DNA from 2 places in the Streptomyces sp. NPDC057565 genome. Region 1 is predicted to be linked to the other one. Evidence: riboswitches for the same ligand, from Rfam matches in the RefSeq annotation. Region 1 holds a riboswitch; the other holds the start of a gene.

Evidence for each region. A riboswitch is a leader RNA that binds a small molecule or an ion and turns the genes downstream of it on or off. The one in region 1 is predicted to bind cyclic di-AMP.
Region 2: it holds a riboswitch for cyclic di-AMP, as region 1 does, so the genes downstream of both, ACFU8W_RS07205 (M23 family metallopeptidase) here and ACFU8W_RS30370 (NlpC/P60 family protein) in region 1, are expected to answer to the same signal.

Annotation. Positions count from the first base shown of each region.
Region 1 is NZ_JBHVFU010000022.1:86,667-101,645, forward strand. Features, by position in the region: gene ACFU8W_RS30350 (PspC domain-containing protein) at 1-542, shown strand, start outside; gene ACFU8W_RS30355 (response regulator transcription factor) at 539-1,234, shown strand; gene ACFU8W_RS30360 (NlpC/P60 family protein) at 1,461-2,498, opposite strand; gene ACFU8W_RS30365 (hypothetical protein) at 2,856-3,209, shown strand; gene ACFU8W_RS30370 (NlpC/P60 family protein) at 3,281-4,459, opposite strand; cyclic di-AMP (ydaO/yuaA leader) riboswitch at 4,458-4,622, opposite strand; gene pcrA (DNA helicase PcrA) at 4,880-7,333, shown strand; gene ACFU8W_RS30380 (M23 family metallopeptidase) at 7,388-8,869, opposite strand; gene ACFU8W_RS30385 (esterase/lipase family protein) at 9,163-10,026, opposite strand; gene ACFU8W_RS30390 (cobalamin B12-binding domain-containing protein) at 10,378-10,791, shown strand; gene ACFU8W_RS30395 (DUF5691 domain-containing protein) at 10,960-12,558, opposite strand; gene ACFU8W_RS30400 (SWIM zinc finger family protein) at 12,576-13,979, opposite strand; gene ACFU8W_RS30405 (hypothetical protein) at 14,115-14,561, shown strand; gene ACFU8W_RS30410 (AAA family ATPase) at 14,674-14,979, shown strand, end outside.
Region 2 is NZ_JBHVFU010000002.1:685,246-700,224, reverse strand. Features, by position in the region: gene ACFU8W_RS07230 (sporulation protein) at 1-719, shown strand, start outside; gene lhgO (L-2-hydroxyglutarate oxidase) at 880-2,136, shown strand; gene trmB (tRNA (guanosine(46)-N7)-methyltransferase TrmB) at 2,129-2,938, shown strand; gene ACFU8W_RS07215 (PrsW family intramembrane metalloprotease) at 3,056-4,588, shown strand; gene ACFU8W_RS07210 (aldo/keto reductase) at 4,788-5,732, opposite strand; gene ACFU8W_RS07205 (M23 family metallopeptidase) at 5,887-6,993, opposite strand; cyclic di-AMP (ydaO/yuaA leader) riboswitch at 7,005-7,157, opposite strand; gene ACFU8W_RS07200 (PP2C family protein-serine/threonine phosphatase) at 7,419-8,573, opposite strand; tRNA gene ACFU8W_RS07195 (tRNA-Met) at 8,803-8,876, opposite strand; gene ACFU8W_RS07190 (SPFH domain-containing protein) at 9,157-10,353, opposite strand; gene ACFU8W_RS07185 (hypothetical protein) at 10,451-10,672, opposite strand; gene ACFU8W_RS07180 (SHOCT domain-containing protein) at 10,867-11,280, shown strand; gene ACFU8W_RS07175 (sulfite oxidase) at 11,234-12,427, opposite strand; gene ACFU8W_RS07170 (FAD-binding oxidoreductase) at 12,585-13,970, shown strand; gene ACFU8W_RS07165 (SSI family serine proteinase inhibitor) at 14,051-14,458, shown strand; gene cbiE (precorrin-6y C5,15-methyltransferase (decarboxylating) subunit CbiE) at 14,641-14,979, shown strand, end outside.

The DNA.
Region 1 (14,979 bases):
ACGACTCCGTGCTGCACACCCTCACCCTGATCCAGCGCAACGCGGACGACGGCAGCGAGGTCCGCAGACTGGCCCGCGCCCAGGAACGCGAGCTGCGCAACTGGCTGTACAACCCCGAGGGCACCGGCAAGGACGAGGGCGACGAACCGGAGACCCTCGCCGAAGCCGTCAAACGCGCCGCCGCCGAGGTCGAGGACAAGCACGGTGTCCCACTGGAGGTCGTCGTCGTCGGCGACTGCCCGCTCGACGAGAAGCTCGCCGCGCAGATGCAGGCCGCACGCGAGGCGATGGTCAATGCCGCGAAGTACGGTGGCGAGGGCGGCGCCGTGCAGGTCTACGCGGAGGTCGAGGGCCGCACGGTCTTCGTCTCCGTACGGGACCGTGGTCCGGGATTCGATCCGGATTCCGTACCGGGGGACAGAATGGGCGTACGAGAATCAATCATCGGCCGGATGCAGCGCAACGGCGGTACGGCGCGGCTGCGTTCGGTGCCCGGCGGGGGCACGGAAGTCGAGCTGGAGATGGAGAGGGCGGGCGAATGACCGAGACCACCGAAGCGATCGGGGGCCCGGAGCGCCGGGTACGGGTCGTGCTCGTCGACGACCACCGGATGTTCCGCACCGGAGTCCAGGCCGAGATCGGCCGCACCGAGGAGACCGGTGTCGAGGTCGTCGGCGAGGCCGCCGATGTCGACCAGGCGGTCACCGTCATCACGGCGACCCGCCCCGAGGTCGTCCTCCTCGACGTGCACCTGCCGGGCGGCGGCGGCGTCGAGGTGTTGCGCCGCTGCGCCCCGCTGATGGGCGCGGTCGAGAACCCGGTGCGCTTCCTTGCGCTGTCCGTCTCGGACGCCGCCGAGGATGTCATCGGTGTCATCCGCGGCGGCGCACGCGGCTACGTCACCAAGACGATCACCGGCACCGATCTGGTCGATTCGGTCTTCCGGGTGCAGGAGGGCGACGCGGTGTTCTCGCCCCGGCTGGCCGGCTTCGTCCTCGACGCGTTCGCCTCGACGGACGCGCCGCCCGTCGACGAGGACCTGGACCGGCTGACGCAGCGCGAGCGCGAGGTGCTGCGGCTGATCGCGCGCGGCTATGCGTACAAGGAGATTGCCAAGCAGCTGTTCATCTCGGTGAAGACGGTCGAGTCGCATGTCTCGGCGGTGCTGCGGAAACTCCAGCTGTCGAACCGGCACGAGCTGACGCGGTGGGCGACGGCCCGACGGCTGGTCTGAGTCAGCCGTTCTCCCGTTCGGGGTCGATGGAGATGTTGAGTCTCTCGCCGACCCTTCGGTAGCCGATGCCCGCGTGGATCCGTTCCACAGCGGCGTCGGCCGGCTCCAGCCACACCACTTACCCGTGGTGCTGTACGTGGGCGGCGGCGTCCATGGGCGTACGGGTTCCCTTCGACCGTCCGGTGGGATTCCGGAGTCAGGACCGCGAACTGCGGAGCGAGGGAGCCTATGCGACCCGGGTCGCTCCCGCGAAGGGCATGTTGTCGATCGGCGCGATGCGGACCGGTGCTCCGGGGTGCGGTGCGTGGATCATCTGTCCGTCGCCGATGTAGAGACCGACATGGCTGACCCCGGAGTAGAAGAACACCAGGTCACCGGGGACGAGTTCGGAGCGGGGGACATGCCGGCCGGCGTTGATCTGGGTGTATGTGGTGCGGGGGAGTGAGACGCCGGCGGAGCGCCAGGCGGCCTGGGTCAGCCCGGAGCAGTCGAACGAGGACGGTCCGGTTGCGCCCCAGACGTACGGCTTGCCGAGCGCCCCGTAGGCGAACGCGACGGCCTCCGCGGCGCGGGCGTTGGGAGCCTGGGTGGTGCCTAGGCGCGGGGCGCTGCGATCCGCGCGGGCGGCGCCCACGCGTTCGAACCCGGAGCGCTCCGCGGGCGAGAGGGTGTCCAGGAGCCTCCGGGCGTCGGCCAGTCTGGCCCTGACCGTCGTCCGGTGCTTCTTCAGGTCGGCCCGGCGGGCGGTGAGGGCCGCCAGCTCGTTCTTCGCCTCCGTGCGCAGCTGGGCGATCTCGGTGACCTGCCGCTGCACGTTGGAGACCTCGGCCGCCTGGCGGTCGGAGGCCCACTCCACGTACGAGGCCCGTTGCAGATACTGGTCGGGGTCCGAGGACAGCGCCAGCTGCACGGCGGGGTCGAGGCCGCCCGTGCGGTACTCCGCGGCGGCGAGCGAACCGAGTGCCTTACGGGAGGCATTGAGGCGTTCGGTCCTGCGGGCGGCCTCGTCGCGCAGTGCGTTCAAGGACCTGGCGGCGGCGGTCGCCTCCTCCTTCGCGCCGTTGTACTGCTCGGTGGCGACCTCGGCGTCGTGGTACAGCCGGTCCACCGCGGCCTTGATCCGGGTGGGGGTGGGCTGTGGTTCGGCGTGCGCGGAGCCCGGCAGGACGGCGGCGGTCGCGGCCCCGGCGAAGGCGAGGGTGGCTGCGGTGCGGGCGGCGGAGCCGGCGTGCGGGCGCTGCCTGGGTTTCCGATGCACTGCCACAGGGGCGGGGCTCCTTCGGTCGACTGCCCGTCGGGGCCTACCGGCGGGCCGCTGAGAGGTCCGGCGGCGGGACGCCAACAGGGGGAGCGGCCCGCCGCCGGATTTCTCGGCGGGGTGACCGGGCTGCCGTCCGGGTGCGGAGCGGTGCTGAAGCCGGCCACCTGGACAGGGACGCTAGGCCCAGGGCGCGAGGAAGGGTCGCAATGACGGCTATTGCCCGAATTTGGCAATGTGTTGTCGCCGAGTGGCTGGAAAATTCCATCAGAGTCAGGCAATTGGTGCAGATGGGAGCGAAATGCCGGGTAGCCCCCACCTCGCCGAAGAGGGGTGATATGGCCCCGGCTAGGCTGCGGCCTCATGGACGTACTCATCAATGTCTTCGTCGCGCTGCACATCATCGGCATCGCCGCCCTCCTGGGCGGCTTCCTGACCCAGATGAAGGCGATGGGCGCAGGCACGGCACGCTTCGTCCCGGCGATGCTGCACGGCGCGCTGACCATGCTGGTCACCGGTGTCGCGCTGGTCGGACTCAACCAGGCCGACGACCACCCGGTCAACAACATCAAGATCGGCGTGAAGCTGGCGGTCCTGGTGGTGATCCTCGCGCTGGTCTACATCAAGCGGGACGAGGAGAAGGTCGAGAAGGGTGTGTTCGCGGCGGTCGGCGGACTGACGGTCGCCAACATCTTCATCGCGACACTCTGGACCTGAGCCGGACCCGCCCGCATGAAAAGCGAGCCCCTGCCGGACCCGGCAGGGGCTCCTCTTATGCGGGCTCGGCGTCATGCCGGGCGCACGCTGCCGTAGATCGGCATGTAGTAGATCGACTCCTCGCGGACGTTCGCCCCCGGCTTCGGGGCGTGGATCATCATGCCGTCGCCCTTGTAGATACCGACGTGGCTGATGTCGTCGTAGAAGAAGACGAGGTCGCCCGGCTTCAGGTCGGCCGTGGCTATCCGGGTGCCGATCTTCACCTGGTCCCAAGTGGTGCGGGGGATGTCGACGCCCGCTGCCTTCCAGGCGGCCTGGGTCAGCCCCGAGCAGTCGTACGAGGAGGGGCCCGCCGCTCCCCAGACGTACGGCTTGCCGATCTGGGCGCGGGCGAAGGCGAGAACCTTCTCGGCCTTCGTGGTGGCACTGGTGTCCGAGCCGGTCCCGGTCCCGGTCCCGGTTCCCGTGCCCGTCCCCGTGCCACTGGTGGAGGCGGCCTTCTTCGCCGCCTCCTGGGCCTTGCGGTCCGCCTCGGCCTTGGCGGCGGCCTGCCGGCGGGCGAGTTCCTCCGCCTTGCGCTTGGCCTCCGCCTCCTTCTCGCGCTCCAGTGCCGCCAGCCGCGCCTTCTCCTCGGCCGTCAGCTTCGACAGCATCGCGCGCGCCTCGCCCAGCTTCTTCTGGACGGATTGCTTGCTGGTCCGCAGCGTGGCCTGGGACTCGGTGAGCGTCTCCAGGCTCTTCGTCGCCTCGGTGCGCTTCTTCGCCGCCGCTGCCTGCTGCGTACGGAAGTCCGTGACCGCCTTCTGCTGCTGGGCGGTCATCCGGTTCATCAGCTGGTTCTGGTCGAAGTACGACTGCGGGTCGTTGGCCAGGAAGAAGGTGGCGGTCGGGGCGATGGAGCCGGTGCGGTACTGCGCGGCCGCGTAGTTGCCGAGTGTTCTGCGCGCCTCGTTCAGCTTGTCGGCGCGCTCGGCCACGTCCTCCAGCAGGGCGTCGACCTTGCCGCGCTGCGTGGCGGAGGCCTCTTTCGCCTGGTTGTACTGCTGGGTCGCGGTGCCCGCCTGCCGGTAGAGGTCGTCGACCTTCTTCTGCACGTCCTCGATGCTGGGCTTGGGTGCGCTCGGGGTGGCCGTGGCGCTCTGGGTCGACAGCAGGGTCACGCCTGCCAGTGCGGCCGTCGTGAGCCCGACGGCGGGGGTGGTGGTGCGTACTCGGCTGCGCGGTTTGCGATGCGATGCCAAAGCCGGCATCTCCTTCCGTGGACCGCCTACCGGGTTAGCTGTCGGGTTCGGGCGGAACGGAAGGCTGCCCTACGGTCCGAGTGGGGATACAGACCGATTCACCCCGGTTTCGCATGTGGGTCCCCGGTTCCGAACTTCCCTGTGGGCAGCGCGGATTCGGCGGGGGAGCCCGCTCGGCGTGGTTCGCCTCAAGGGGGTACGGGCCGCCCGACGGAGCACGCTAGCCAACCGTGGTGCCGCTGTGAAGCTTGATGTTCGATATGCCCGATACGTTTTCGTGACCTTGGCGAAGAGGGGTCGGAGGAGGCGGTTTGGGCCCCGATTTCCTTACGGGGCGTGGGCGGGTGCTCTCCGTACGTAGGTGCCTTCCGGCCGCGCTTTCCCATGCGGCCGCAGAGTGTCGGTGCGTCGCCCTAGACTCGTGAGGCGATGAGCAGCCTCTTTGACGACAGTTTCCTGGCCGGCCTCCAGCACTCGGAGGAAGAACCCCCGCCGCCCCCCGAGGACTCCGCACCCGAAGCGGTGCCGGAGGACCTCTTCGCGGGTGTCTTCGACGCACCCCCGCCGCCCCGGGACGCGTACTACCGGGACGGCGCCCACCGCCCCGCCATCGACTCCGCCGCCCTGCTCGACGGGCTGAACACCGAGCAGCGCGCCGCGGTCGTGCACGCCGGATCGCCGCTGCTCATCGTCGCCGGCGCAGGCTCCGGCAAGACCCGGGTGCTCACCCACCGGATCGCCCACCTGCTGGCCGAGCGGGGCGTGCACCCCGGCCAGATCCTGGCGATCACCTTCACCAACAAGGCCGCGGGCGAGATGAAGGAGCGCGTCGAGCAGCTCGTCGGACCGCGCGCCAACGCCATGTGGGTCATGACGTTCCACAGCGCGTGCGTGCGGATCCTGCGCCGCGAGTCGAAGCGGCTCGGCTTCACCTCGTCGTTCTCGATCTACGACGCGGCCGACTCCAAGCGGCTGATGGCCCTGGTCTGCCGCGATCTGGACCTCGACCCGAAGCGCTTCCCGCCGAAGTCGTTCACGGCCAAGGTCTCGAACCTGAAGAACGAGCTGATCGACGAGGAGACCTTCGCCGGCCAGGCCGCGGACGGCTTCGAGAAGACGCTCGCCCAGGCGTACGCGATGTACCAGTCCCGGCTGCGCGAGGCCAACGCACTGGACTTCGACGACATCATCATGACGACGGTCCATCTGCTCCAGGCGTTCCCCGACGTCGCCGAGCACTACCGACGCCGCTTCCGGCACGTCCTCGTCGACGAGTACCAGGACACCAACCACGCGCAGTACACGCTCGTACGCGAGCTGGTCGGCCCGGCCGGAGAGGCCGACGCCCCCGCCGAGCTCTGCGTCGTGGGTGACGCCGACCAGTCGATCTACGCCTTCCGCGGCGCGACGATCCGCAACATCCTCCAGTTCGAGGAGGACTACCCGAACGCGACGACGATCCTGCTGGAGCAGAACTACCGCTCCACGCAGACGATCCTCTCCGCCGCCAACGCGGTCATCGAGCGCAACGAGAGCCGCCGCCCCAAGAACCTCTGGACGAACGCGGGCGAGGGCGCCCGGATCACCGGCTATGTCGCGGACACCGAGCACGACGAGGCGCAGTTCGTCGCCGACGAGATCGACCGGCTGACCGACGCGGGCGACGCGAAGGCCGGCGACGTCGCGATCTTCTACCGGACGAACGCGCAGTCCCGCGTCTTCGAAGAGATCTTCATTCGCGTCGGCCTGCCCTACAAGGTCGTCGGCGGCGTGCGCTTCTACGAGCGCAAGGAGGTCCGGGACATCCTGGCCTACCTCCGGGTCCTCGCCAACCCCGAGGACACCGTCCCGCTGCGCCGCATCCTCAACGTGCCCAAGCGCGGTATCGGCGATCGCGCCGAGGCGATGATCGACGCACTGTCGCTGCGCGAGAAGATCACGTTCCCGCAGGCACTGCGCCGCGTCGACGAGGCGTACGGCATGGCGGCCCGCTCGGCCAATGCCGTCAAGCGGTTCAACACGCTGATGGAGGAGCTGCGCACGATCGTCGAGTCCGGCGCGGGCCCCGCCGTGGTGCTGGAGGCGGTGCTGGAACGGACCGGCTATCTCGCCGAACTCCAGGCGTCCACGGACCCGCAGGACGAGACGCGGATCGAGAACCTCCAGGAACTCGCCGCCGTCGCGCTCGAATTCGAGCAGGAGCGGGGGGAGTCCGCCGGGGAGGAAGGTGCGGGCACGGGCACGCTCGCCGAGTTCCTGGAGAAGGTCGCGCTCGTGGCCGACTCCGACCAGATCCCCGACGAGGACGAGGACGGCTCCGGCGTCATCACGCTGATGACGCTGCACACGGCCAAGGGGCTCGAATTCCCGGTGGTGTTCCTGACCGGCATGGAGGACGGCGTCTTCCCGCACATGCGCGCCCTGGGACAGGTCAAGGAGCTGGAGGAGGAGCGGCGCCTCGCGTACGTCGGCATCACCCGTGCCCGTGAGCGGCTGTATCTGACCCGGGCGGCGATGCGCAGTGCGTGGGGTCAGCCCTCGTACAACCCGCCGTCGCGGTTCCTGGAGGAGATCCCGGACCAGCACCTGGAGTGGAAGCGGACCGGGCCGATGGCGGCCCCGGCCGGACCGACGTCGGGGATCACGTCGTCGCTGTCCTCGTCGCGCGCCCGCTCGGGCCCCTCGGGCTTCGCGACCCGGCGTACCTCGGACAAGCCGACGGTCACGCTGGTGGTCGGGGACCGGGTCACGCACGACCAGTTCGGGCTCGGCACGGTGACGGCGGTCGAGGGGATCGGCGACCAGGCGAAGGCGACGGTCGACTTCGGGGACGAACGACCGAAGAAGCTGCTGCTGCGGTACGCGCCGGTGGAGAAGCTCTAGGGGGGCCGCTCCGGAGCCGACGGGCGGGGCCTGTGCCGTGTCGGGCTCTGCAGCTCAGGTCGGGTCGAGGCCGTGGCTGCGGAGCCAGGGCAGCGGGTCTATGGCCGCTCCGCCACCGGGCCGGACCTCGAAGTGCAGGTGCGGGCCGGTGGAGTTGCCGGAGTTCCCGGAGTACGCGATGACGTCACCGGCCTTGACCGGGCCCGAGCGGATCCTGGTGCTGCTCAGATGGCAGTACCAGGTCTCGGTACCGTCGGCCGTGGTGACGATGGCCATGTTCCCGTAGGCGCTGTTCCACTGGGTGCGTACGGTGCCGTCGGTCGCGGCCATCACCGGAGTGCCGTACGAGACGGGGAAGTCGATACCCGTGTGCACGGACATCCAGTTGACGCCCGCCTGACCGTAGTAGGCGCTGAGGCCGTGCTGCTTGACCGGCAGGAGGAACTTGGGCCGCAGCGCCTCTTTCCGGGCGGCCTCCTCCTCGCGCTTCTTCTTCTCGGCGGCCTGCCGCTCTCTCAGGTCGATGCGCTCCTGGGTGCGGCTGGCGCGGTCGGCGAAGTTCTCGGCGTCGGCGCTGAGGTTGGCGAGCTGGGTGTCCAACTTGTTGTTGGCGTCGACCGGCTTGACGCTGCCGGGGTCGGCGGCCGCCATCGACGTGGTGTCGTCCTTGGTGTCCTCGCCGCTGCCGAGTCCGCCGACGGAGGCGGCGGCGATACCGGCGACGCTCATCACGCAGGCGGAGGGGACGGCGACGGTGAGAAGAGCGGAACGCTTGGCGGGGGTGCGACGCCGGCCGCGGCTGCCACCGCCGCCGCGGGTGACGGAACGGCTCGCAGGGCGGGGGATGTCGGCGGTGTGCTCCGCCGCGTGGTCCGTCCGGTCTGCCGCGTCGTCCGTATCGGCCTCGAGGTCCGGGTCCAGGTCGGCGACCCCGAACTCGGAGGTCGCGGTGATGTCCGCGGGCTCCACGGTTCCGGCGGGCGGGTAGGGCTCGTACGGAGCGTAGGAACCCTGATTCTCGTACGCCTCGTACGCGGCCTGTTCGGGTTCGTACGACTCGTGCGCGGTTTGCGCGGTTTGCTGTTCGTGCTCGGGCGTGGCGCCGGTGTTCCAGGCGGTGGCGTCGTATGCGCCGGTGTCGTAGGCGGCCGTCCCGGTCGTCGCCCACTGGCCGTTCTGGTGCCAGCCGTTGGTGTCCCACTGGCCCGACGCGTCCGGAGCGCCGCCCTGCGCGGGGATGCCCGGGACTTCCGGCATCCACGTCGCGGTGGTGTCGTACTGCTGCGGGTGCTGGGTCCCGTACGCGGCATAGGGGTCGTACGTGACGGTCTGATGCGCGCCGGTGTCCCACTGGGTGGAGTCGTACTGGCCGCTGTATCCGGCCTGTCCGGTGTCGTAGCCGCTGCTGTAGCCGGTGGTGTCGTACGTGCCGTCGTGGCTGCCCGGGAGGGAGCCGAAGAGCGGGTCGCTGTCGAAGCTGCCCGTGGAGTGGCTGTCGTAACCGACATACCCGGCGTAGGGGTGCTGGTCGTTCACCAACTTCTCTCTCGCCTCGGCAGCAGGACCTGGGTCTGGGGTCCGGTGGGGGAATCCCAGGGGAAAGCAGTGGCCGCGACTGTACCCGGCAGTACGTGACGGCGACAATCTTCCTCAGGTTCCGGGCCCGCAGGAAACGGGCAATCGGCCGTCTTTCGGCGGACTGTGCACAGAGCCTTGGCTCTATGTTCGAAACGCGTTCTATTTGTGAGCGCACTCCGGGCAGCCATGGTGCCCGGGGTATGCCCCCGGCACGGCGTGGCGGCCTTGTGCCCGTGAGGGACTCCGGTCCCTCAGGCGACCGAGGCGGCTCCCAGGAGTCCGGTGGCCGATTCCGGGGACTCCAGTGCCTGCCGGATCCCGGCGGCGACCGCCGGGTGGACCGGCAGTGCGAGGTGGCCGATCCCGGTGACGCGCACGTTCAGCGCATCGAGGTCCGGATGGTCGATGCAGGCCGCCTCGACCGGGACGATCACCTGGTCCAGCTCGCTCCAGAAGCTCACGAACCGGGTGCGGCAGTCGGGTGCGGGGCGGCGCAGTTCCTCGATCGGGGCGGAATCGCTGCGCATCTGGCGCACGATCGGGTGCGCACTGGCCACCGGGGCGACGGCGGTGCCGCCGTGCGGGGTGCCGAGGGTGACCAGGGTGTGGACCCGTCGGTCACCGCCGAGTCGCTGCACGTAATAACGGGCGATCAGGCCACCGAGGCTGTGGCCGACGACGTCGACCTCGTGGTGCCCGGTGCGGGTGCAGATCTCCTCGACATGCCGGCCGAGAAGTTCGGCGGCCGTGCGGATGTCACACGTGAGCGGTGAGTAGTTGAGGGACTCCAGATGGTGCCAGCCGTGCCGGGCCAGGGAGCGGCGCAGCAGGACGAAGACGGAGCGGTTGTCGATGAACCCGTGCAGGAGCACGACGGGCCGCCGCTCGGGGCTCTCGGTGGGCAGGGCCCGGGTTCCGGCCGGTGCGGTGGGTGGCTGTTCGGGCGGGGGCGTCGCGGCATGCCGCTCCCCGGTCATGCCCGAGGGGTAGAGGAGCACGTGCCCGACGAGCACGACCAGCTCCAGCGCGGTGGCTCTCAGCAGTGCCGATGACAGCCAGGTGCGACGCAGACACGGCTGGCGGAGCAGTAGCGGAAGAAAAGGCAGGACCTTCATGGCCGACCTCCTGCTTCGGCGCACGGGAGGCGGCCCAAGTCCCCGTATGCCCTCATGGGGTGCCGTGGCAGAGGCGTGGGTGGCTGGTCGGACCACCTGTCGACGAGTCGTACCACCGTGCCGTGCGGCTGACGGCGCGGTGGTACGGCGACCTCGTAGCGGCTCCCCTGGCCTCCGTGGCCCGCGCGGCAGGCATGCCGCGTGATGCGGGAACGGGGCCCGGTGAACATGTCCCAGGTGTGATTTCCCCCTCCCGGCCCACCGCGAAACGGCGGGTTGCGGGATGCTGTCGATAACGTTCGTTCACATCCCCGGCCCTTTCCGGCACGGGAGACGCATGTGGAGGCAGTGATGGGTGTGACCGGTCCGATCCGTGTGGTGGTGGCCAAGCCGGGCCTCGACGGCCATGACCGCGGGGCGAAGGTGATCGCGCGGGCGCTGCGCGACGCCGGTATGGAGGTCATCTACACCGGGCTCCACCAGACGCCCGAGCAGATCGTCGACACCGCGATCCAGGAGGACGCCGACGCGATCGGCCTCTCGATCCTCTCCGGCGCGCACAACACGCTCTTCGCCAAGGTGATCGAGCTCCTGAAGGAGCGCGACGCGGAGGACATCAAGGTGTTCGGCGGCGGCATCATCCCGGAGGCGGACATCGCACCGCTGAAGGAGCAGGGCGTCGCGGCGATCTTCACCCCGGGGGCGACGACGGGCTCGATCGTCGACTGGGTGAACGCCAACGTCCGCCAGTCCGCAGACGCCTGACCGGGCGGGCCGGGGCGCTCGCCCGTCCGGTGCCCTGCGTCCTCAGTCGCCCGCCCGGTGCGAGGCCGGGTCCGTCGAAGGGGTTCCCCTGCCCTGGAGACCACGGGGGAGATTGAGGACGCGGCGCGGCGCAGGAAGCGCAATCCGCCGCCGGCACCACCGCACCCCCTACGCCGCCTCCGGCAGCAGCTCCGCCTCCATCGCCGCGCGCAGCCGCAGGGTGGAGACCAGGCGCTGGAACGCCTCCGACCAGTAGCCGGCGGCTCCCGGCGACGCACCCTCCGGCTCGTCCGGTGTCGTCGTGAGGACCTCCAGGCGGTCCGCCTCCGCCGGGTTCAGACAGCGCTCGGCGAGACCCATCACGCCGCTGAAGCTCCACGGATAGCTCCCCGCGTCGCGGGCGATGTCGAGCGCGTCGACGACCGATCTGCCGAGTGGCTCCGCCCAGGGAACCGTGCAGACCCCCAGGAGCTGGAACGCCTCGGACAGCCCGTGCGCGGCAATGAAGTCGGCCACCCACGCGGCCCGTTCCGTACCGGGCAGTGTGGCGAGGAGCTTGGAGCGCTCGGCGAGCGACGCCGTGCCGGGGCCGTTCGACGGGGGTACGGAGGGGGCGCCCAGTAGCGCGCGGGCCCACTCCGGGTCCCGCTGCCGCACCGCCGCCCGGCACCACGCCGCGTGCAGTTCCTCACCCCAGCCGTCGGCGACGGGCAGCGCGACGATCTCCTGTGCCGTACGCCCGCCGAACTGCGCCGGCCAGGTGGACAGCGGGGTCGACTCCACCAACTGGCCCAGCCACCACGACCGTTCGCCCCGGCCGGACGGCGGCGCCGCGAGCACGCCGTCGCGCTGCATCTCCGCATCGCATTCATGCGGCGCCTCCACGGCGATGGACGCGGAACTGGCCGTCAGGTCCGGGTTCACGCATGACGCCGCACGGGCCGCCATCCGCCCGGCCAGCGCCGACTCCGGCAGCGCGGACAGCAGCTCGGCGGCCGTCGCGCGGACATTGCGGCTGCGGTCGGAGAGCGCCTGCTCCAGGAACGGCTCGTCCGCACCGGACAGCCCGGTACGCAGCGAGTCCACGAACATCAGCCGGTCCTCGGCACGCTCCGTCGGCCACGTGCTGGCCAGCAGTGCGAGCGCGCTCCCCGGATCATGTGCGCGTACGGCCCCGAGCAGGGCGACGCGCTCGGCGAACAAGCCCTCCTCCCACAGCCGGCGCACCGCCTCCGGGTCGGTCACCTCGGGCCGCGGCGCGCCGCCGGACGAGCCGCGCAGCGCGAACTTCCAGTCGGGGTTCAGCCGGGCCAGCCACAGCCCACGCGGCCCGGCGAAGGCCAGGGCCTGCGGCCGCAGGTCGGTACGGGCGCGGGCCGCGTCCAAGAGCGCCGGGAGCAGCGCCTCCGGCGCCCGGTAGCCGTGCAGACCGGCTGTGGCCAGCCACTGCGGGATCAGCTCGGTGAGATCCGGCGCGGCACCGCGCCGGCCGCCCGCACCGCTCGGCGCCGACCGGTCGGCGAGCAGCTGGGCGAGTCTGCGCCGCGCGGCCGGCGGAAGGGGCGGCCGGAGGTCGGCGGGCGCCGTCCCCGGCCGCGCGGCCGCGGGCGCGGGAAGCAGTCCGGCTCTGTGCCGCACGGTGTGGAGCGCCGCCGCGTCCAGGAGCGCGACCGGCCCCCGATCGCCGTCCGCCGATGACGGCCGGCGATCGGTGCCGAGCAACGCCGAGGTGACGAGCTCTTCCCACGGGGTGGTTGTACTGGGCATCGGTCCTCCTCCAGGGGTCAGATGAGCGGTACGGTCTCGGCCGCACCGCCGTCGGAGCCATCGGTCCAGGCGGCGAGCGGGTCGAAGCCGCGGTGGCCGCATTCGCCGAACACCGTGAGGGGCGCGCCGCCGGACAGCGCGACGAGCTTCCACAGACCCGGCCGGGACAGCGCCGACGGGACGACGGGCAGGGCCGTACCACCTGTGGCGTCCGCCAGTTGCCAGCCGTCGCCCGACGGCACCGGTATGACCTCGCGCAGGGTCACCGGCCAGGACTCCAGCCAGGGGTCGTCCCGCAGGGCGCGCCCGTACGAGGCGACCGCGCCCGCGGTCGTGGAGCCCCGAGGGGGAGTGCCGGACGGCACCGGCGCACCGAACTGCGCGCCCAGCTCGGCCCGTAGCTGTCCAGCACCCTGGTACGGCGTGAGTTCGGCGTCGAGCGTGGCGCCCACCGGCAGGGCCTGCCCCGGGGAGCGCCCGGCCGCTCCGAAGGACAGCAGCAGTGCGGTGCGGCCCGAGTCCCTCCCGTACAGCCAGATCCGACGCGTGACGATCTTGCCGTCCGGGGTGTCGTACTGGGCGAGGACCAGCCACCGGTCACGGACCGGGAGGCCGTCGGCGGGGGAGGTCAGCCCCACCCGCGTACGGACCGTCGCGGCCAGCGGCTCCGGCAGCCGGTCGATGCCCAGCCAGGCGGTGTCCAGTAGATGCAGCAGTGCGCACTCCTGGAGCAACCGCGCAGGCCAGCCGGCGCCGGACGCCGGGATCGCCCCCAACTCCCGGACCCGGCCCGCAAGTCCCGGCGCCTGCGCGTCGACCATGCGGGCCGCCGTCTCCTCCCACAGCCCGTACCCCGACTGGTCGGCCGCCGCCAGACCGCCGCGCAGCAGATCCATCAGCCGCTGCTCCAACTCCTGTGCACCGCCGGTGATCCGCCCGGCCCGCCGCTCGGCGCGCCGCCGGGCGGCCTCCGGGTCGGCCGGGCCCGCGGCCGAGGAGCCGCCCGCCCCCGGCCCGCCCTTCTCCCCCTTGGCCTCCGCGCGCGTGCGACGGCCCGTCAGCCACTCGCCGGCCCAGTCCGGCACCTCGCCCGCGGGCAGGGCCGATGCGCCGGAAGCCCAGACCAGCAGCAGACCCAGCGCGTGCTTGCACGGGAACTTCCGGCTGGGGCAACTGCACCTGTACGCAGGGCCGGTCGTGTCGACCACGGTTTGATACGGCTTGCTTCCGCTGCCCTTGCACAGCCCCCACACCGCACCCGAACCGTCACACCCGCCACCCGACCACGGTCCGGTCGAACCGAGCTTGCTCCCCGCCTTGCGTGATGCCTCGTCAGGAGCCAGGGCCAGGACCTGCTCCACCGTCCAGCGCGCCGCCGGGTCGGCGGTGCGCAAGGGTTCTCCCCCGTGAGATAGCAGCATGGGAACGACGGTAGAACGGGCCACTGACAATCACGCTGACCTGCCATTTCGTTGTCGCGCAAACAGCTTGACTTTACTCTCCCTTTGCGATTCGCTGCGAGATACCGACCTTTGAATCCGGGGGGGGATGGACCGATGAGCCACACCGTCCGCAGCATCCACAATTTCCGTAACTCCCGCACCATCCGGACTGCCGCCTCCGCAGCCGTCGTCCTCGGTCTCGCCGTGGGCCTCGGGGCCTGCTCCGAGTCCGTCGATCAGGTGGACAAGGCCGTGAACGAGACGTACGAAGTCACCTACGAGGTCACCGGTACGCGCGTCGACGAGATCCAGTTCCACGCGGGCGGGGGCAAGGCCATGGACCCGGAGATCGAGACGGTCAAGTCCCCGACCCTGCCGTGGCGGAAGACCGTCACGCTGCGCGGCATCATGCCGCCCGCCGTCATGCCGATCGCCCTGGACGAGACCGGGGCCGACGTCGCCTGCTCGATCACGCACAAGGGCAAGGTGATCAAGGAGGCCAAGGGCGAGGGACTCATCTCCGGCGGCGGCTGCGTCGCGGTCTCGCCGGTGGCCGGCTGAACTTCCCCGTCCGTAGCCGCTGGACCGGCCCTGACCTGCGGTCGGGGCCGGTTGTCAGTGGCATGGTGCACGGTGGGAACCACATCAGGTCGACCGATCTGGAGGGGGATCCATGACCGTGTCCGAAACCACCGCCGCCGTCGGCGTGCAGGCCCTGCGGCCGCATGCCGAGGACGCCTTCGCCCATGAGCTGAAGGCCCTTGCCGCAGCCGACGACCGCCCGCGGCCCGCCCGTTGGCAGCTGTCCCCGTGGGCCGTCGCCACCTACCTGCTCGGCGGCACCCTGCCCGACGGCACGGTGATCACACCCAAGTACGTCGGCCCGCGCCGCCTCGTCGAGGTCGCCGTGACCACACTCGCCACCGACCGGGCCCTGCTGCTCCTCGGCGTTCCCGGCACCGCCAAGACCTGGGTCTCC
Region 2 (14,979 bases), on a different contig from region 1:
CCAGACTCGCCGGGTGGATGGCGTTCGACACCGGGCAGCAGGAGGCCGCCCAGCGGTACTACATCCAGGCGCTGCGGCTCGCGCGGGCCGCGGCCGACGTGCCGCTCGGCGGATATGTCCTCGTGTCGATGTCGCTGCAGGCGACCTACCGCGGCTTCGCCGACGAGGGAGTCGACCTCGCGCAGGCGGCCGTCGAACGCAACCGCGGACTCGCCACCGCCCGCACCATGAGTTTCTTCCGGCTGGTGGAGGCGCGGGCCCATGCGAAGGCGGGCGACGCCGCGGCCGCGGGGGCCGCGCTGAAGGCCGCCGAGAGCTGGCTGGAGCGTTCCCGGGACGGCGACGCGGACCCGTCGTGGCTGGGCTTCTACTCGTACGACAGGTTCGCCGCCGACGCCGCGGAGTGCTACCGCGATCTGAAGGCCCCGCGGCAGGTGCGGCGCTTCACCGAACAGGCACTGTCCCGGCCGACCGAGGAGTTCGTGCGCTCGCACGGGCTGCGGCTGGTGGTCTCGGCCGTCGCCGAGCTGGAGTCCGGCAACCTGGACGCGGCCTGCGCGGCGGGCACCCGGGCGGTCGAGGTGGCCGGCCGCATCTCGTCGGCGCGGACCACGGAGTACGTACGGGACCTGCTGCACCGCCTCGAACCGTACGGGGACGAGCCACGCGTTGCCGAGCTGCGCGAGCGGGCACGGCCGCTGCTGGTGGCTCCGGCGTAACGGCCTCCCCGGGGCGCCCGCAGCCTCTCGGACGTATGCGCGGGGTCCTCCCGGTGACGCGCAGGCGACCGGGGGCGGAATTCCGGGCGCCACGCTGACCTCCGCTGGTTTGAGTGCAATGTCAGTGGGTCAGTGCACTATCGGGGTGGGAGGTGGCGTGATGATGACTCACGCGGCGTACGACTGCGATGTGCTGGTGATCGGCGGCGGGATCGTCGGCCTGTCGACGGCGTATGCCCTCACGCGGACCGCTCCGGGCACGCGGGTGACGGTATTGGAGAAGGAGTGGGGCCCGGCGCGCCACCAGACGGGGCGCAACAGCGGGGTCATCCACAGTGGCATCTACTACCGCCCCGGTTCGCTGAAGGCCCGCTATGCGGTGCGCGGCGCCGCCGAGATGGTCGACTTCTGCGCGGAGTACGGCATTCCGCACGCGGTGACCGGCAAGCTGATCGTCGCGACCGAGCGGTCCGAGCTGCCCCGGCTGCACGCCCTGGTGCAGCGCGGCCGGGAGCACGGGCTGCCGGTGCGGGAGCTGGGGCCCTCGGGGATCGCGGAGTACGAGCCGCAGGTCCGCGGGCTCGCGGCGATCCGGGTCGGGACGACCGGGGTGTGCGACTTCAAGGCGGTTGCCGAGCGGCTCGCGGCCGAGGTTCGCGGCGCGGGCGGGCTGATCAGGTTCGGGGCGGAGGTCACGGCGATCGACCGCCGCCCGTGGGGTGTGGCGGTGCGGACGGCTGACGGCCGCGTCGTGCGGGCCCGGGTCCTGGTCAACTGCGCGGGGCTGCACTGCGACCGGGTGGCGCGGCTCGCGGGCGACGAGCCGGGCATGCGGATCGTGCCCTTCCGCGGGGAGTACTACGAGCTGACCAGGCCGGAGCTGGTGCGCGGGCTGGTCTACCCGGTGCCGGATCCGGCGTTCCCGTTCCTCGGGGTGCACCTGACCCGAGGCCATGACGGCGGCGTCCACGTCGGGCCGAACGCGGTGCCCGCGCTGGCCCGCGAGGGGTACAGCTGGCCGGTCGTACGCCCGCGTGAGCTCGCGGACACGCTGACCTGGCCCGGCTCCTGGCAGATCGCACGCAGACACTGGCGGTACGGGGCGGGCGAGGTGCACCGTTCGCTGTCGAGGAGCGCATTCACCGCGGCCGTCCGGCGGCTGCTGCCCGAGGTCACGGAGGACGACCTGCGCCCCGCCCCGTCCGGTGTCAGGGCCCAGGCGGTGCTGCGCGACGGCACGCTGGTGGACGACTTCCTGATCCGCGAGGCCCCGCACACCGTGCACGTGCTGAACGCCCCGTCGCCCGCCGCGACGGCCTCTCTGCCCATCGGGCGGGAGGTGGCACGCAGGGCGCTGCTCCGGGCACAGGGAACGGGATGGAAGCCGCCCGCCGTAGAATCGGGGCATTGTGTCTGAGTCCTTGAACCCCGCCCCCGAGACCGACGAGGCCCACGCTCTGCGTGCCGCCGCCTTCGAGCGGCAGCGCAGGCTGCGCCAGGAGCCGCGCTTCCCCGGCGGGCCCGCCGCCGATCCGGCCGGTTCGCACCACGAGCGCCGGATCCGCAGCTTCCAGCCGCGCCGCAGCCGTGTCACACCCGGCCAGGAGGACGCTCTGCAGCGGCTCTGGCCGAAGTGGGGCCTGGACATCGACGGGCAGTCGGTCCTCGACCTGCCCGAGCTGTTCGACGGGCTCCCGATCGTGCTGGAGATCGGCTTCGGGATGGGTGAGGCGACCGCGCAGATGGCGGCCGACGACCCGGGCACCGGCATACTCGCCGTCGATGTGCACACCCCGGGCCAGGGCAATCTGCTCGGTCTCGCGGACCGGAACGGACTGTCCAACATCCGGGTGGCCAACGGTGACGCGATCATCCTGCTGCGCGAGATGCTGCCGCCGGACTCGCTCGACGGGCTCCGGGTGTACTTCCCCGACCCGTGGCCCAAGAAGCGCCACCACAAGCGGCGCCTGATCCAGCCGGAGTTCCTCGATCTGGTGGCGCAGCGGCTGAAGCCGGGAGCCGTGCTGCACTGTGCGACCGACTGGGAGCCGTACGCCGAGCAGATGCTCGAGGTGCTGACCACGCACCCCCTGTTCGAGAACACGGCGGCGGACGGCGGCTACGCACCGCGGCCCGCGTTCCGTCCGCTGACCCGGTTCGAGGGGCAGGGCCTGGACAAGGGCCACGTCGTGCACGACCTGCTCTTCGCCCGTAGCTGACCTTTCCGCCGCGGCCGGGTCCTCACCCGTGGCTGAGCTGCGGATTTCCTGACGGGGCGGCACGCGTACCTCGTCGCCCCATGGTCAGCTGTCACTCCCCCTCGTTAGGGTCATGGGGTGTCCGACGGGTCTGTCCAGCAGCAACAGTCGCAGCCGGCCGTCCCGCTCCTCGAGGAGCAGCGGGTCGGCGAGATCCTGGCGGCCGTGCCGGAGCGGGGTCAGTGGCGCTACCGCCCGCGCCGCGTCGGCATGGTCTGGCGGAGCAAGACGTTCCGTATCGCCGCGGTCTTCACGGTGCTCGCGCTGTGCGGGCTGGTGATCCTGGCCCTGGTCCGCGCCCAGACCGGCACCGAAGGATTCCTGGTCGGGCTCGGTCTGGCCGTGCTGCCCGTCCCGCTCCTGATGACGGCGTTCCGCTGGCTGGACCGGGTCGAACCCGAACCCTGGCGGAATCTGCTGTTCGCCTTCGCCTGGGGTGCGTGCGCCGCCGCCCTGGTCGCGATCATCGCCAATTCGTTCGCGACCCGCTGGATCGCGACGGCCACCGCGGACCCGGCGAGCGCGGACACCCTCGGGGCCACGGTGATAGCGCCGGTCGTCGAGGAGAGCGCGAAGGCGGCGGCCGTCCTGCTGATCTTCCTGTTCCGGCGAAGGGACTTCGGCGGTGTCGTCGCCGGCGTCGTCATCGCCGGCTTCACGGCGACGGGCTTCGCCTTCACCGAGAACATCCTCTATCTGGGCAACGCGTTCGGCGAGGACCAGCAGATCGGCAACTCGGGCCTGGCGTCGGTGACGGCCGCGACCTTCTTCGTACGAGGGGTGATGACGCCGTTCGCGCATCCCCTCTTCACCGTGCTGACCGGCCTGGGCTTCGGCTTCGCGGCGCTCAGCGCACGCCGCCACCGCATCCGTCGCATCGCGCTGCCGCTGCTCGGACTGGTCCTCGCCATGGGCATGCACGCCCTGTGGAACGGCTCGGGGACGTTCGGCCCGTACGGCTTCTATGTCGTGTACGGGGTGTTCATGGTCCCGGTCTTCGGACTGGTCACCTGGCTGGCGATCTGGTCGCGCCAGCGGGAGCTGCGCACCCTGGCGACCGAGCTGCCCGCGTACGCGGCCGCCGGCTGGCTGACCCCGGCCGAGCCGCTCGCGCTCTCCTCGATGCGGGCCCGCGGCCTGGCCCGGGACCTGGCGCGCCGGCAGCACGCGCAAGCGGGGTACGGAGCCCCGGGGCACGGGTACGCCGCTGCCTACGGCCCCGCCCACGGCGCTCACAGCCGGATCGCGGCGCAGGTACGCAGTCACGCCAAGGCGCAGGCCACGGCGCGCGGCAAGGCGGCGGCGCGGGCGGTCGCCGAGTACGAGTCGTTCGCCACGTCCCTGGCGTTCCTGCGCCGCCGGGCAGGCCGCGGGGCGGCGGAACCGGACTTCAGCGCACGTGAACTGGAACTGCTGCACCATCTCTGGCAGCGCCGGGAGGTGGCCGCCCCCGCCCTGGCGTACGCGGCACAGGCGACGGGCCGCCTGCGCCCGCGGTACATGGCCCCGGCGCCGGTTCCGCAGCAGTACCAGCCGTACGGCGGCCACAACCCGTATCTGTCACCCCCTGGGCAGCCGTATCACCAGCCGCCCCACGGACAGCACCGCTAGTGCTGCGACCGGAAAGGTTTACCGGGAAGCTCGCGGCGTCCGGTGCGGTGCATCGCAAGGCGGAGGATCCCCCTCGTACTGGACGTACTCGGGGGATGCGACAACGCAGCGAGGTGCCGTGCCGGGCGTCGCGAGCCGGTGAACCTTTCCGGTCGCAGCACCAGGGGGAGCCGGCCGCCCCGGCATCCCCGGTGACGGGTCAGGCGGACGCCTCGGTGAGTTCCGCCAGCTCCTGCTCGGTCAGTCGCAGGCCGGCGACGGCCACCAGCGCGGGCAGCTGATCGACCGTGCGGGCCGAGGCGATCGGAGCGGCTACGGTCGGACGGGCGGCGAGCCAGGCCAGGGCGACGGTCGCGATCTCGGCGCCGCGCTCCTGGGCCACCTTGTCGAGTGCGGCCAGGACCTTCCGGCCCCGCTCCGACTCCAGGTGCCGGCCGGCGTTCTCGGCCCGGGCGCTCTCCACCGACGTGCCCGGACGGTACTTGCCGGTGAGGAAACCCGAGGCCAGGGCGAAGTACGGGACAGCGGCGAGCTCGGCGCGGGCGGCGGTGTCCTGGAGCTCGCCCTCGTAGGTGTCACGGGAGACGAGGTTGTAGTGCGGCTGCAGGGCGACGTAGCGGGCCAGCCCCTCGCGCTCGGAGAAGTCCAGGGACGCCTGGAGCCGCTCCGGGCTGATGTTGGAGGCGGCGATGGCGCGCACCTTGCCGTCCTTCACCAACTGGTCGAGAGCGGTGATGATCTCCTCGACCGGGACGGTCTCGTCGTCGAAGTGCGTGTAGTAGAGATCGATGTGGTCGGTGCCGAGACGGCGCAGCGACTGCTCGGCCGCGGCCTTGATGGTGGTCGCGGAGAGGCCCTTGTAAGCAGGATGGGCGCCGACCTTCGTCGCGACGACGATGTCGGAGCGGTCGGAGCGTGCGGCGAGCCACTTGCCGATGACGATCTCCGACTCGCCGCCCTCGTTGCCAGGGACCCAGGCGGAGTACGAGTCGGCGGTGTCGATGAAATTGCCGCCCGCCGCCGCATACGCATCGAGGACGGCGAACGACTGCGCCTCGTCGGCGGTCCAGCCGAAGACGTTGCCGCCGAGGGCGAGCGGGAAGACCTGAAGGTCGGAAGAGCCGAGCCTGCGGAGAGAAGTCATAAGTGGATCAACGAAATCCACCGGTGCCGCTATTCCATGCATGGTGCACGGAAAAGCCGTGGAGAAACGGACCGGCAGCCCTGACGTCGGGGGGTGAGCGTCAGGACTGCCGGGGATCGGTGGCGGGCCGGTGGGACGGCTCGCGTTCCTCGGGTCAGGGCGTGAGGCCCTTGTCGCGCAGCCAGGTCATCGGGTCGATGCCCGTACCGCTCGAGGTGTGGACCTCCAGGTGGAGGTGAGGTCCCGTCACATTTCCCGTGGCGCCGACACGGCCGATGGTCTCACCGGTGGTGACCTTCTGGCCGACGCTGACGTTGATCGACGACTGGTGACAGAACCACAGTTCCGTACCGTCCTCGAGCTCCAGGACCGTGCGGTAGCCGTAGGAGCCGGACCAGCCCGCCGACTTGATGGTGCCGGTGTGGATGGCCTTGATCGGGGTGCCGGTCGGCGCCGCGAAGTCGAGACCGGTGTGGTAGCCGGAGGACCACATCGAACCGGCTTGGCCGAAGGTCGAGGTGATCGTGTACGAGGAAGTGGGGATGGCGTAGCTGGCGGCCAGTTTGGCGAGCCGCTCGGCCTCGGCCTTCGCCTTCGCCTCTTCCTCCGCCTTCTTCTTCGCGGCCTCGGCCTTGGCCTCCGCGACGTCCTGCTTCTGCTTCGCCTCGGCTGCCGCCTTCTCCGCGGCGGCCTTCTCCTCAGCCGCCCTGGCCTCCGCGTCGGCGGCGTTCTGCTGCTGCTCGGCCTGCTGGAGGATGCGGGCGCGGAGCGCCTCGCCGGCGTCGGTGGCACCCTGCTCGGCCTCGGCGGTGGTGATGCCCGCACTGGTCAGCGGTGCGGCGGCGGTCGCGGCCTGGGCCCGGTCGGTGGCGGACTCGTCGGAGAACAGCGCGCCCACACCGGGGAGGGAGCCGGCGTCGGGGAGATTGTCCGCGATGGAATCGGGAAGGGAGATGGAGACCGGCGGCTTGCTCTGCGCGGTGGCCATCCCGCCCGCGCCGACGGCCGCGATGACGCCGACACCGAGAACCGTGGAGCTACGGGCGAGCCCGTTGCGCTGCTTGGCGACGCGGTGCCTGCCGCGTACGGGACGGACGGACTCCTCGGTGGGGTTCCATTCCTCCCAGGCCCGGTCGGTCTCTCCGAAGCCTTCGGTCCCGAACTCGGTGCCGAACTCGGTGTCCGTCCCGGATCCGTACTCAGTGGTGAAGTCGGAGCCGAACCGGGAAGGGGCTTCGGGGGCAGGCTTGTTGGACGCCACGGGGGCGCACTCCTTTCCTTCCTTCTCGCCTACCGGGTTAGCTGACGGGTTCGGAGCAGGAAGGTCTCCTACGGATTCCTCTGCCTCTCACGAGACACAGGTGTCCGATTCACCCCATGTAGGTGGTTCCCCGGTTCCCTTGCGGAATTCGGCGCTCGCGCACGGGTGCCGCCACTGACGACGGCTGGGACGACCGCGCTGCGTTATCGAACGTTAATAGACACACGGGTCCGATTCCAAGCCGTTCCCACTGATCATTGCCGACCTTGGCCTGGACTTTACGGGACACAACCGGGTGGAATCGGACGAGTTGACCCGGGCTCAGCCACTACCGTCTTTCTGACGTTGCGTCAAACGTTATGCGGAGCGGCACTCTTCGATTACGCACGGTGGCATCACCCTCGTGTGCTCACCGCAGTCGCGACTCATTCCTGCCCGCGCCCCACGATCTTCACCGTCCTGCGCCGTTCCAGCTGCCCCTCCGCGGGCCGCGCGACCGCGACCAGCGCCAGGTCGTCGGTGGACTTGCCACCCGTGTGCAGCCGTACGTCATCGGTCAGTGCGGACAGCAGCTCCTCGGGCCCGGGGAAGAGCCGTCCGCGCAGCCGGGCCGCCGGATCGTAGAAGATCCCCTGTTTGTCCCGAGCCTCGGAGAGGCCGTCGGTGTAGACGAGCAGCGTCGTCCCGGCGGCCAGACTCCAGACGTCGGCCAGGTCCGGCCACACCCCCAGCCCCATACCGAGCGGCAGCGCGGGCACGCTCGGCACCAGCACCTCCACCCCGCCGTCGGCATGGAGCAGCAGCGGCTCGGGGTGGCCGCGGTTGACGATCCGTACCTCGTCGGCGCCGTGCGGGATCTCGGCGAGTGCCGCGGTGACGAACCCCTCGACCGGATCGATCCCGCCGCGCCGCTCCCCCTCCCGCGCCAGCGCCCGCTCCAGCCGCTGCGCCACGTCCTCCAGCGAAGCCTCCTGCTCGGCGGCCTCCCGGAACGCGCCGATGATCACCGCCACCGCCTCGACCGCGTCGAGCCCCTTGCCCCGCACGTCCCCGACCACCAGCCGCACGCCGTGCGGGCTGTCCACCACGGCGAACAGGTCGCCGCCGACGAACTCGTCCGCCTGCGCCGCCTCGTACCGCGCGGCGACCCGCAGCCCGCCGATCCAGTCGTTCGGCTTCGGCAGCACGGCCCGCATGGCGGTCTCCGCGATGACCCGCGCCGAAGCCAGCTGCTCAGTGCCTCGCCGTACGACTCCGTTGATGAAGAGGGCGAGGACCGAGACGGTGAGCACGGTGAGGACCTCGAGGGACGGCACGACCTGCAGCACCGTGCCGCTCTCGCTCCGCAGGACGAGGATCGAGAGCAGCGAGGCGGCGCCGATACGGACGGTGCCCGCCCGAGTGAAGAACGGCGCGGCGACCAGCGGGGCAGCCACGAAAAGCGGCACGGCGGTGAACGGCGGCGGGGTGAGAATGTCGAACACGAGCCCGACGACGATCATCAGCGCAGGCAGCGCACCGACGAACCGCCGGGAACGGCTGCCGCCCCCGACCCGCACCCCCCGCAGCTTCTCCGCCATCCCCACCAGTGGTCTCCTGCCCGGTACGCGCAGCGGCTCCTGTGGTCTCCTGCCCGATGCGCCCCCGCGGTCTCCTGCCCGGTACGCGCCTGACTGCGGACGGCGCCGCACCCCACTCCCCCAGGCTGGCCGGAGCGGCGTCGCGCGGCGACTCCGCGTCGGCCGAAGGGGGGACGGACACACGAATCAGGCCCGGCATGCTTCGTGCATGCCGGGCCTGATTCTTCAGTAGCGGGGACAGGATTTGAACCTGCGACCTCTGGGTTATGAGCCCAGCGAGCTACCGAGCTGCTCCACCCCGCGTCGGTGAACACAACTCTACGCCATCCGGGACGGACGGTTGACCATTTGCTGGTCCGCCTGCGCCCATCCATGCCCACCGCTGCCCCAAGGTGTCGAATTCGAGAAGCAATTGCCGGCTCGCAGCCTGCCCGGAGGGCCTCCGACGATGACCGCACCGCTCGCCCTGCCGGTACCGACCACACTCCGCAGTCGTCCGTGCACGGCGCGCTCATCGGCGGCGAAATCCCTCGTGGCGGAATCCTGCGTACCGGAGGCCTCCGGAGCGGAGAAGCAGCCCGGCTCAACTCGAGTCGGTGATGTGCGGCGCCCGCTTCGCGTCGACCGCCGGCTTCGCCGCCTTCGCGCCGCGCTGGAGTGCGTGGAGGATCGCCAGCCCCTGGCTGACCACGCCCGCCGCCATCTCGTTGACACCGTTGGTGCCATTGAGCACGGTGAGGTCGGCCCCCGACATCCCGCGGGCGGCCGCGTCGGCCAGGGCCGGCAGGTTCTCCACGATGCGGTTGGCCGCGATCAGCTCCTGATTGCCGTCCCGGAGCGAGGTGGCACGCGCGGTGTTGGCGTCGGCCTGCGCCTGGGCAAGGGTCCTTTCGGCGTACGCACTGCCGTCGGCCTGGAACTTCGTCTGGTCGCGGGCGGCCTCGGCGAGCGTGCGCTGCCGGTACGCCTCGGCGTCGGCCGGACGCCTGACCTCCGCCTCCAGCCGTTGCGCGGCCAGCGACGCCTGCCGCTCGGCCAGTGCGGTCTGCTCCTCGACGACCTCGTGCGAGGCCCTGGCCTGGGCCAGCGGTCCGGCCTGGGCGGCACGGGCGTTGCACTGCTCGGTCTCGGCGAGGAAGCCGGCCCGCTTGATCGCGGTGTCCCGTTCGTACTCGGCCTTGAGCGCCGCGGCCTGCTGCTCCCGCTCGGTCGCCTCCTGGTCGGCCCTGGCCTGGGCGATCCGCGCCTGGCTGGCGACGGCGGCCGCGTGCGGGGCGGCGAGGTTCTTGATGTAGCCGGTGGAGTCCTCGATCTCCTGGATCTGGAGGGCGTCCACGACGATGCCGAGCTTCTCCATCTCGCCGTGGCTGCCCGCGATGACCTCCTGGGAGACCCGGTTCCGCTCCCGGATGATCTGCTCGACGGTCAGCCCGCCGACGATGGAACGCAGGTGTCCGGCGAAGATCCGGCCGGCGAGCTCCTCCATCTGGTCCTGTTCGGACAGGAAGCGGCGGGCGGCGTTCGCGATGGAGACGGCGTCATCACCGACCTTGAAGACGGCGACGGCGCGGACGTTGAGACGGATGCCCTGCTGGGTGACGCAGTCCTCGGTGATCTCCGCCTCGCGCAGCGCCAGGGAGAGCATGCGCACCTTCTGCTTCACCGGCACGACGAAACTGCCGTGACCGGTGACGATCCGGAACTGGGTGTCGTGCGTCTGCCGTTTCGATCCGGAGATGAGCATCGCCTCGTTGGGGGCGGGAACGTGCCAGAACAACATGAGCGGACTCCTGCCGTACGCCTTTTCTCGACGTGCTGTCCCGGTGCGGCGGCGCTCATCGCTGTCCCCCGGCGTCGTTCCCCGGCGTCGGTTCGCTTCAGGACGGCAAGCGTTCGACGATCACGCCGCGTGCCGAGACCGAGTCGACGACAACGACGCGTACGTCCCTGTCGATCGACGTCGCCGACCATGCGGTGTAGGCCTCCGACCCACCCCGTACGGCCACCAGTACTTCGCCGGGACCGTTCGGCGGGATCGGCACGGTGACACGGCCGATCGCCCCGATCGGGCTCCAGGCGGACCCATCTGCGGCGCTCATACGCCACACGCCTCCCTCGGTCATTCCACGGTACTCCGCGCCGCCTCTGGGGAACGGCCCCTGAGGAACGGTCCGCACGACAGCGAGCAGGGTCCGAAATCTGATGATATGACTGATTGAGGATTCAGTCGTTCAGGACTGTGTCACCGACACGGAGCGACGAGCCGAACGACGCGACGACCAGGGAGCGGAACGTGGACAACTACCCTCTGCTCAACCTCTTCTGGACCATGCTCTGGTTCTTCCTCTGGATCATGTGGCTCTTCCTCCTCTTCAAGGTCATCGCGGACATCTTCCGCAGCGACGACCTCGGCGGCTGGGCGAAGGCGGGCTGGCTGATCCTGGCCCTGGTGGTGCCGTACCTCGGCGTCCTGATCTACGTGATCGCACGCGGTAAATCCATGGGGAAGCGCGACGTCGCGGAAGCCAAGGAGCGGGAAGCCGCCTTCAAGGCGTACGTACGGGAAGCCGCCGCCACCGGTGACACGACCGGCCAGGCGAAACGCGGCAGCAGCGTCGAGGAGCTGGCGAAACTCGCCGAGCTCAAGGACCGCGGCGCGATCACGGACGAGGAGTTCCAGCGGGCGAAGACGAAGCTCCTCGTCTGAGCTCATCCCACTCCGCAGTGGGCTCACCCCACCCGCAGTGGACGACGATCCGCTGGATCAGGTTGTTGCCGAAGCCGCCACGGTTCCACGGCTGGGTGAGGGGCTGGACCCGGCCACCGGCATCGGTGGCACGGGCGCTGAGGACATGGGTGCCCGGCACCGCCTTCCACGGCGCCTGCCACCGTTGCCAGGCCCACGCGTGCCTGCCGTCCCCGTCCGGCGGGGCGAGCTCGGCGTCGTACCAGGAGCGGCCGTCGTCCGTGCTCACCTCGACCCGGGCGACCGGCGGCTCCCCCGACCAGGCGCGGCCCCGGAGCAGCACCCGGCCGGGGCGTACGAAACGGGTCCGGGACATGAAATCCGGGAACCCGGGCGGGATCATCAGCGCCCGGGGGGCCATCCGGGTGACGGCTTCACCGGGATCGTCGGGCTCCTGCCGGTAGCGGTAGGCGGTCGTCTGCTGGAAGCCGGTGAACGGGGTCTCGGTGAGTCGGATCTCCCGAAGCCATTTCACGTGCGCCATGCCGTACCAGCCGGGCACCACCAGCCGCAGCGGATGGCCGTGCTGCGGCGGCAGCGGACCGCCGTTCATCGCGTACGCCACCAGCACCTCCGGCGTGTCGCCGGTGGCCACGTCCACCGGCAGGCTCCGCCGGTAGTCCTGCTCGACGCCCCGCTCGATACCGTGGTCGGCACCGCAGAACACCGCCTCGACGGCGTCCGGCTCCACCCCGGCCTCGGCGAGCAGCAGCCGCAGCGGCACCCCCGTCCACTCCGCCGTACCGACCGCCTCGACCAGCCACGGCTGGCTCACCGGCCGCGGTACGAGCCGGGCCCGGCCATTGCCCGCGCACTCCATCGTGACGCGCAGTGTGACGGCCGGGAACGACCGCAGCGCCGCCAGATCCAGTGCCAGCGGCGTCCGGACCCTGCCGTGCACGGTGAGCTGCACGGAGCCGTCCCGGATCTCGGGGATGTCGTAGTGGACCAGCACATAGTGCAGTCCGGGCGGGGTGATGTCGTAGCGCAGCGCCTCCAGCGGCAGACCGTGGTTGCGGGCGGCGAGCGCGAGTTCCTCCGGGCTGATGCCCTCGCCGGGCTCGGCGAGGCGCCCCGGCAGGCTCACATCACCAAGGGGTCCGTCCATGGATTCATGGTGCGCCCGTCCGGGCAACCCGCCCACTGCTCCTGACCTGCCGCACACCGCATCCCGCTCTTTGCGCCGCGCCTGCCGATTGCACGGCCCTGCGACCGGCGGGAGCGTGGAGAGGACAGCGGTCCGCACCCGCGGCGAGGAGACGGCCATGGACTCCACCACGCTCGAAGCGATGAGGGCCGCGTTGCGCGGTCCGGTCATCGGTCCGCAGGACCCGGAGTACCGCGACGCCCGCACGATCTACAACGGCATGATCGACCGGCGTCCGGCCGCCGTGGTGCGGTGCGCGGACGCGGCGGACGTCATGGCAGCGGTGGACTTCGTCCGCGACGAAGGTCTCGAACTCGCCGTGCGGGGCGGCGGACACAGCGGAGCGGGTCTGTGCCTGGTGGACGACGGCGTCACCCTCGACCTGTCACCGATGCGCTGGGCGCACATCGATCCCGACGCCCGGACCGGCCGGGTCGGCGGCGGCACCCTGCTCGGCGATCTCGACCACGCCGCCCACGCGTTCGGCCTGGCCACTCCCTCCGGAATCCTGTCGACGACCGGGGTCGTCGGCCTCACCCTCGGCGGCGGCCACGGCTATCTCACCCGCAGGTACGGCCTGACCGTGGACAACCTCCTCGCGGCGGACGTCGTCCTGGCCGACGGCAGCCACGTCACCGCGGACGAGAACGAGAACTCCGACTTGTTCTGGGCGCTGCGCGGCGGAGGCGGGAACTTCGGCATCGTCACCTCGTTCGAACTCCGGCTGCACCCGGTGGACACCGTGGGGGTCGCGATCACCGTGTGGCCGGTCGACCGGATCCGCGAAGTCCTGGAGTGGTACCGGGACTTCCTGCCGCAGGCGCCCGAGGATCTGAACGGCTTCTTCTTGGCGCTCACCGTCCCGCCCGGCCCGCCGTTCCCCGAGGAGATCCACGGCCAGAAGATGTGCGGCGTCGTCTGGTGCTGGACCGGCGACCCCGAGCTCCTCGACGCCACCCTGAAGGTCGTGGACGAACCGGGTCCGCCTGCCTTCCACTTCACCTCGCCGATGCCCTACCCGGCACTCCAGACCATGTTCGACGCACTGCTCCCGAGCGGACTGCAGTGGTACTGGCGGGGCAACTTCTTCGACCGGATCACGGACGACGCCATCGCCGTCCACGCCAAGTACGCCGAGAACCTCCCCACGGACCTGTCGACGACGCACCTGTACCCGGTCGACGGGGCCGCCCACCGGATCGGCCCGGACGACACGGCCTGGGCGTACCGGGACGCCGTCTGGTCCGGCGTCATCGCGGGCATCGACCCGGACCCGGACAACGCCGAGGCGATCAGGCAGTGGTGTGTGGACTACTGGGAGGAGTTGCATCCGCAGTCGATGGGCGGGACGTACGTGAACTTCATGGGCGTGGGCGAGTCCCAGGACCGGGTACGGGCCACCTACGGCGACCACTACGACCGGCTCGCGGCGGTCAAGCAGGTGTACGACCCCGGCAATTTCTTCCACACCAACCAGAACATCGCGCCGGCCGGCCGGCCGTGAGGGCACGCGCACAGCTGTGAGGTCACGTGCACGCGGCGCGCCGCTCGTGTCCTCATGACCGGCTGTTCGTTGTCCAAATCATGATCATCTCTTCCGTCGTCCGGCGTCCGAGCGCGGCCTCGCTGGCCGCCGCCGCCCTGGCCACGGCCCTGCTCCTGGCTCCCACGGCGCACGCCGACGCCCCGGGAAGCACCCTCTTCCTGACCGTCTCCGGCAGCGAGAACACCTGGATCCGCGGCATCGGCCTCCAGTGTCCGCTCACCTCCTGGAGTCACCACCCGAAGGCGGCGGAGGCCTGCGCCGCCCTGGACGAGGCCGGGGGCGACCTCGACGAGCTGCCCGGCAACCCGCACCCGTGCCCCCTGATCCACGACCCCGTCACCGTCACCGCGCAGGGGACGTACAACGGCGCCGCGGTGGACTGGCAGCGGACCTACCCGAACGCCTGCGTCATGGAGGCGACCGCCGGGCCCGTCTTCGACTTCTGAGCCGGCGCCGGCCCGAACGCCCCTGCCCGGCGCGCGGACCGTGCAGGGGCGTCAGGAGAGGCGTCGGCCGGCCCGAGGCACGTACGTATGGCGATGCTCACCCGCCAGGAACGATCTCAGCGGTCAGCGCGAACAGTAGAGTTTCGGCTGCGTCAAACCCCCCGAACACCGAGGTACCGGCCGTGATCCCCGCAGCGCCCGCAATACCCCCGCCCCCTGCGCCCACCGTCGTCGGGATCGGTGCCGACGGGTGGGAGGGACTGCCCGGGGCCTCGCGCACGGCACTGCTCCGCGCCGAGGTGCTGATCGGCGGTGCACGGCAGTTGGAGCTGCTGCCGCCGGAGTGCACGGGACAGCGGGTGCCCTGGCCCTCGCCGCTGCGGGCCGCCGTGCCCGGTCTGCTGGCCGCGCACCAGGGGCTCCGCATCGCCGTGTTGGCCAGTGGCGACCCCATGTTCTACGGCATCGGGCGCGCCCTCTGCGAGGAGTTGGGCGCCGGGAACCTCCGCGTCCTGCCGCAT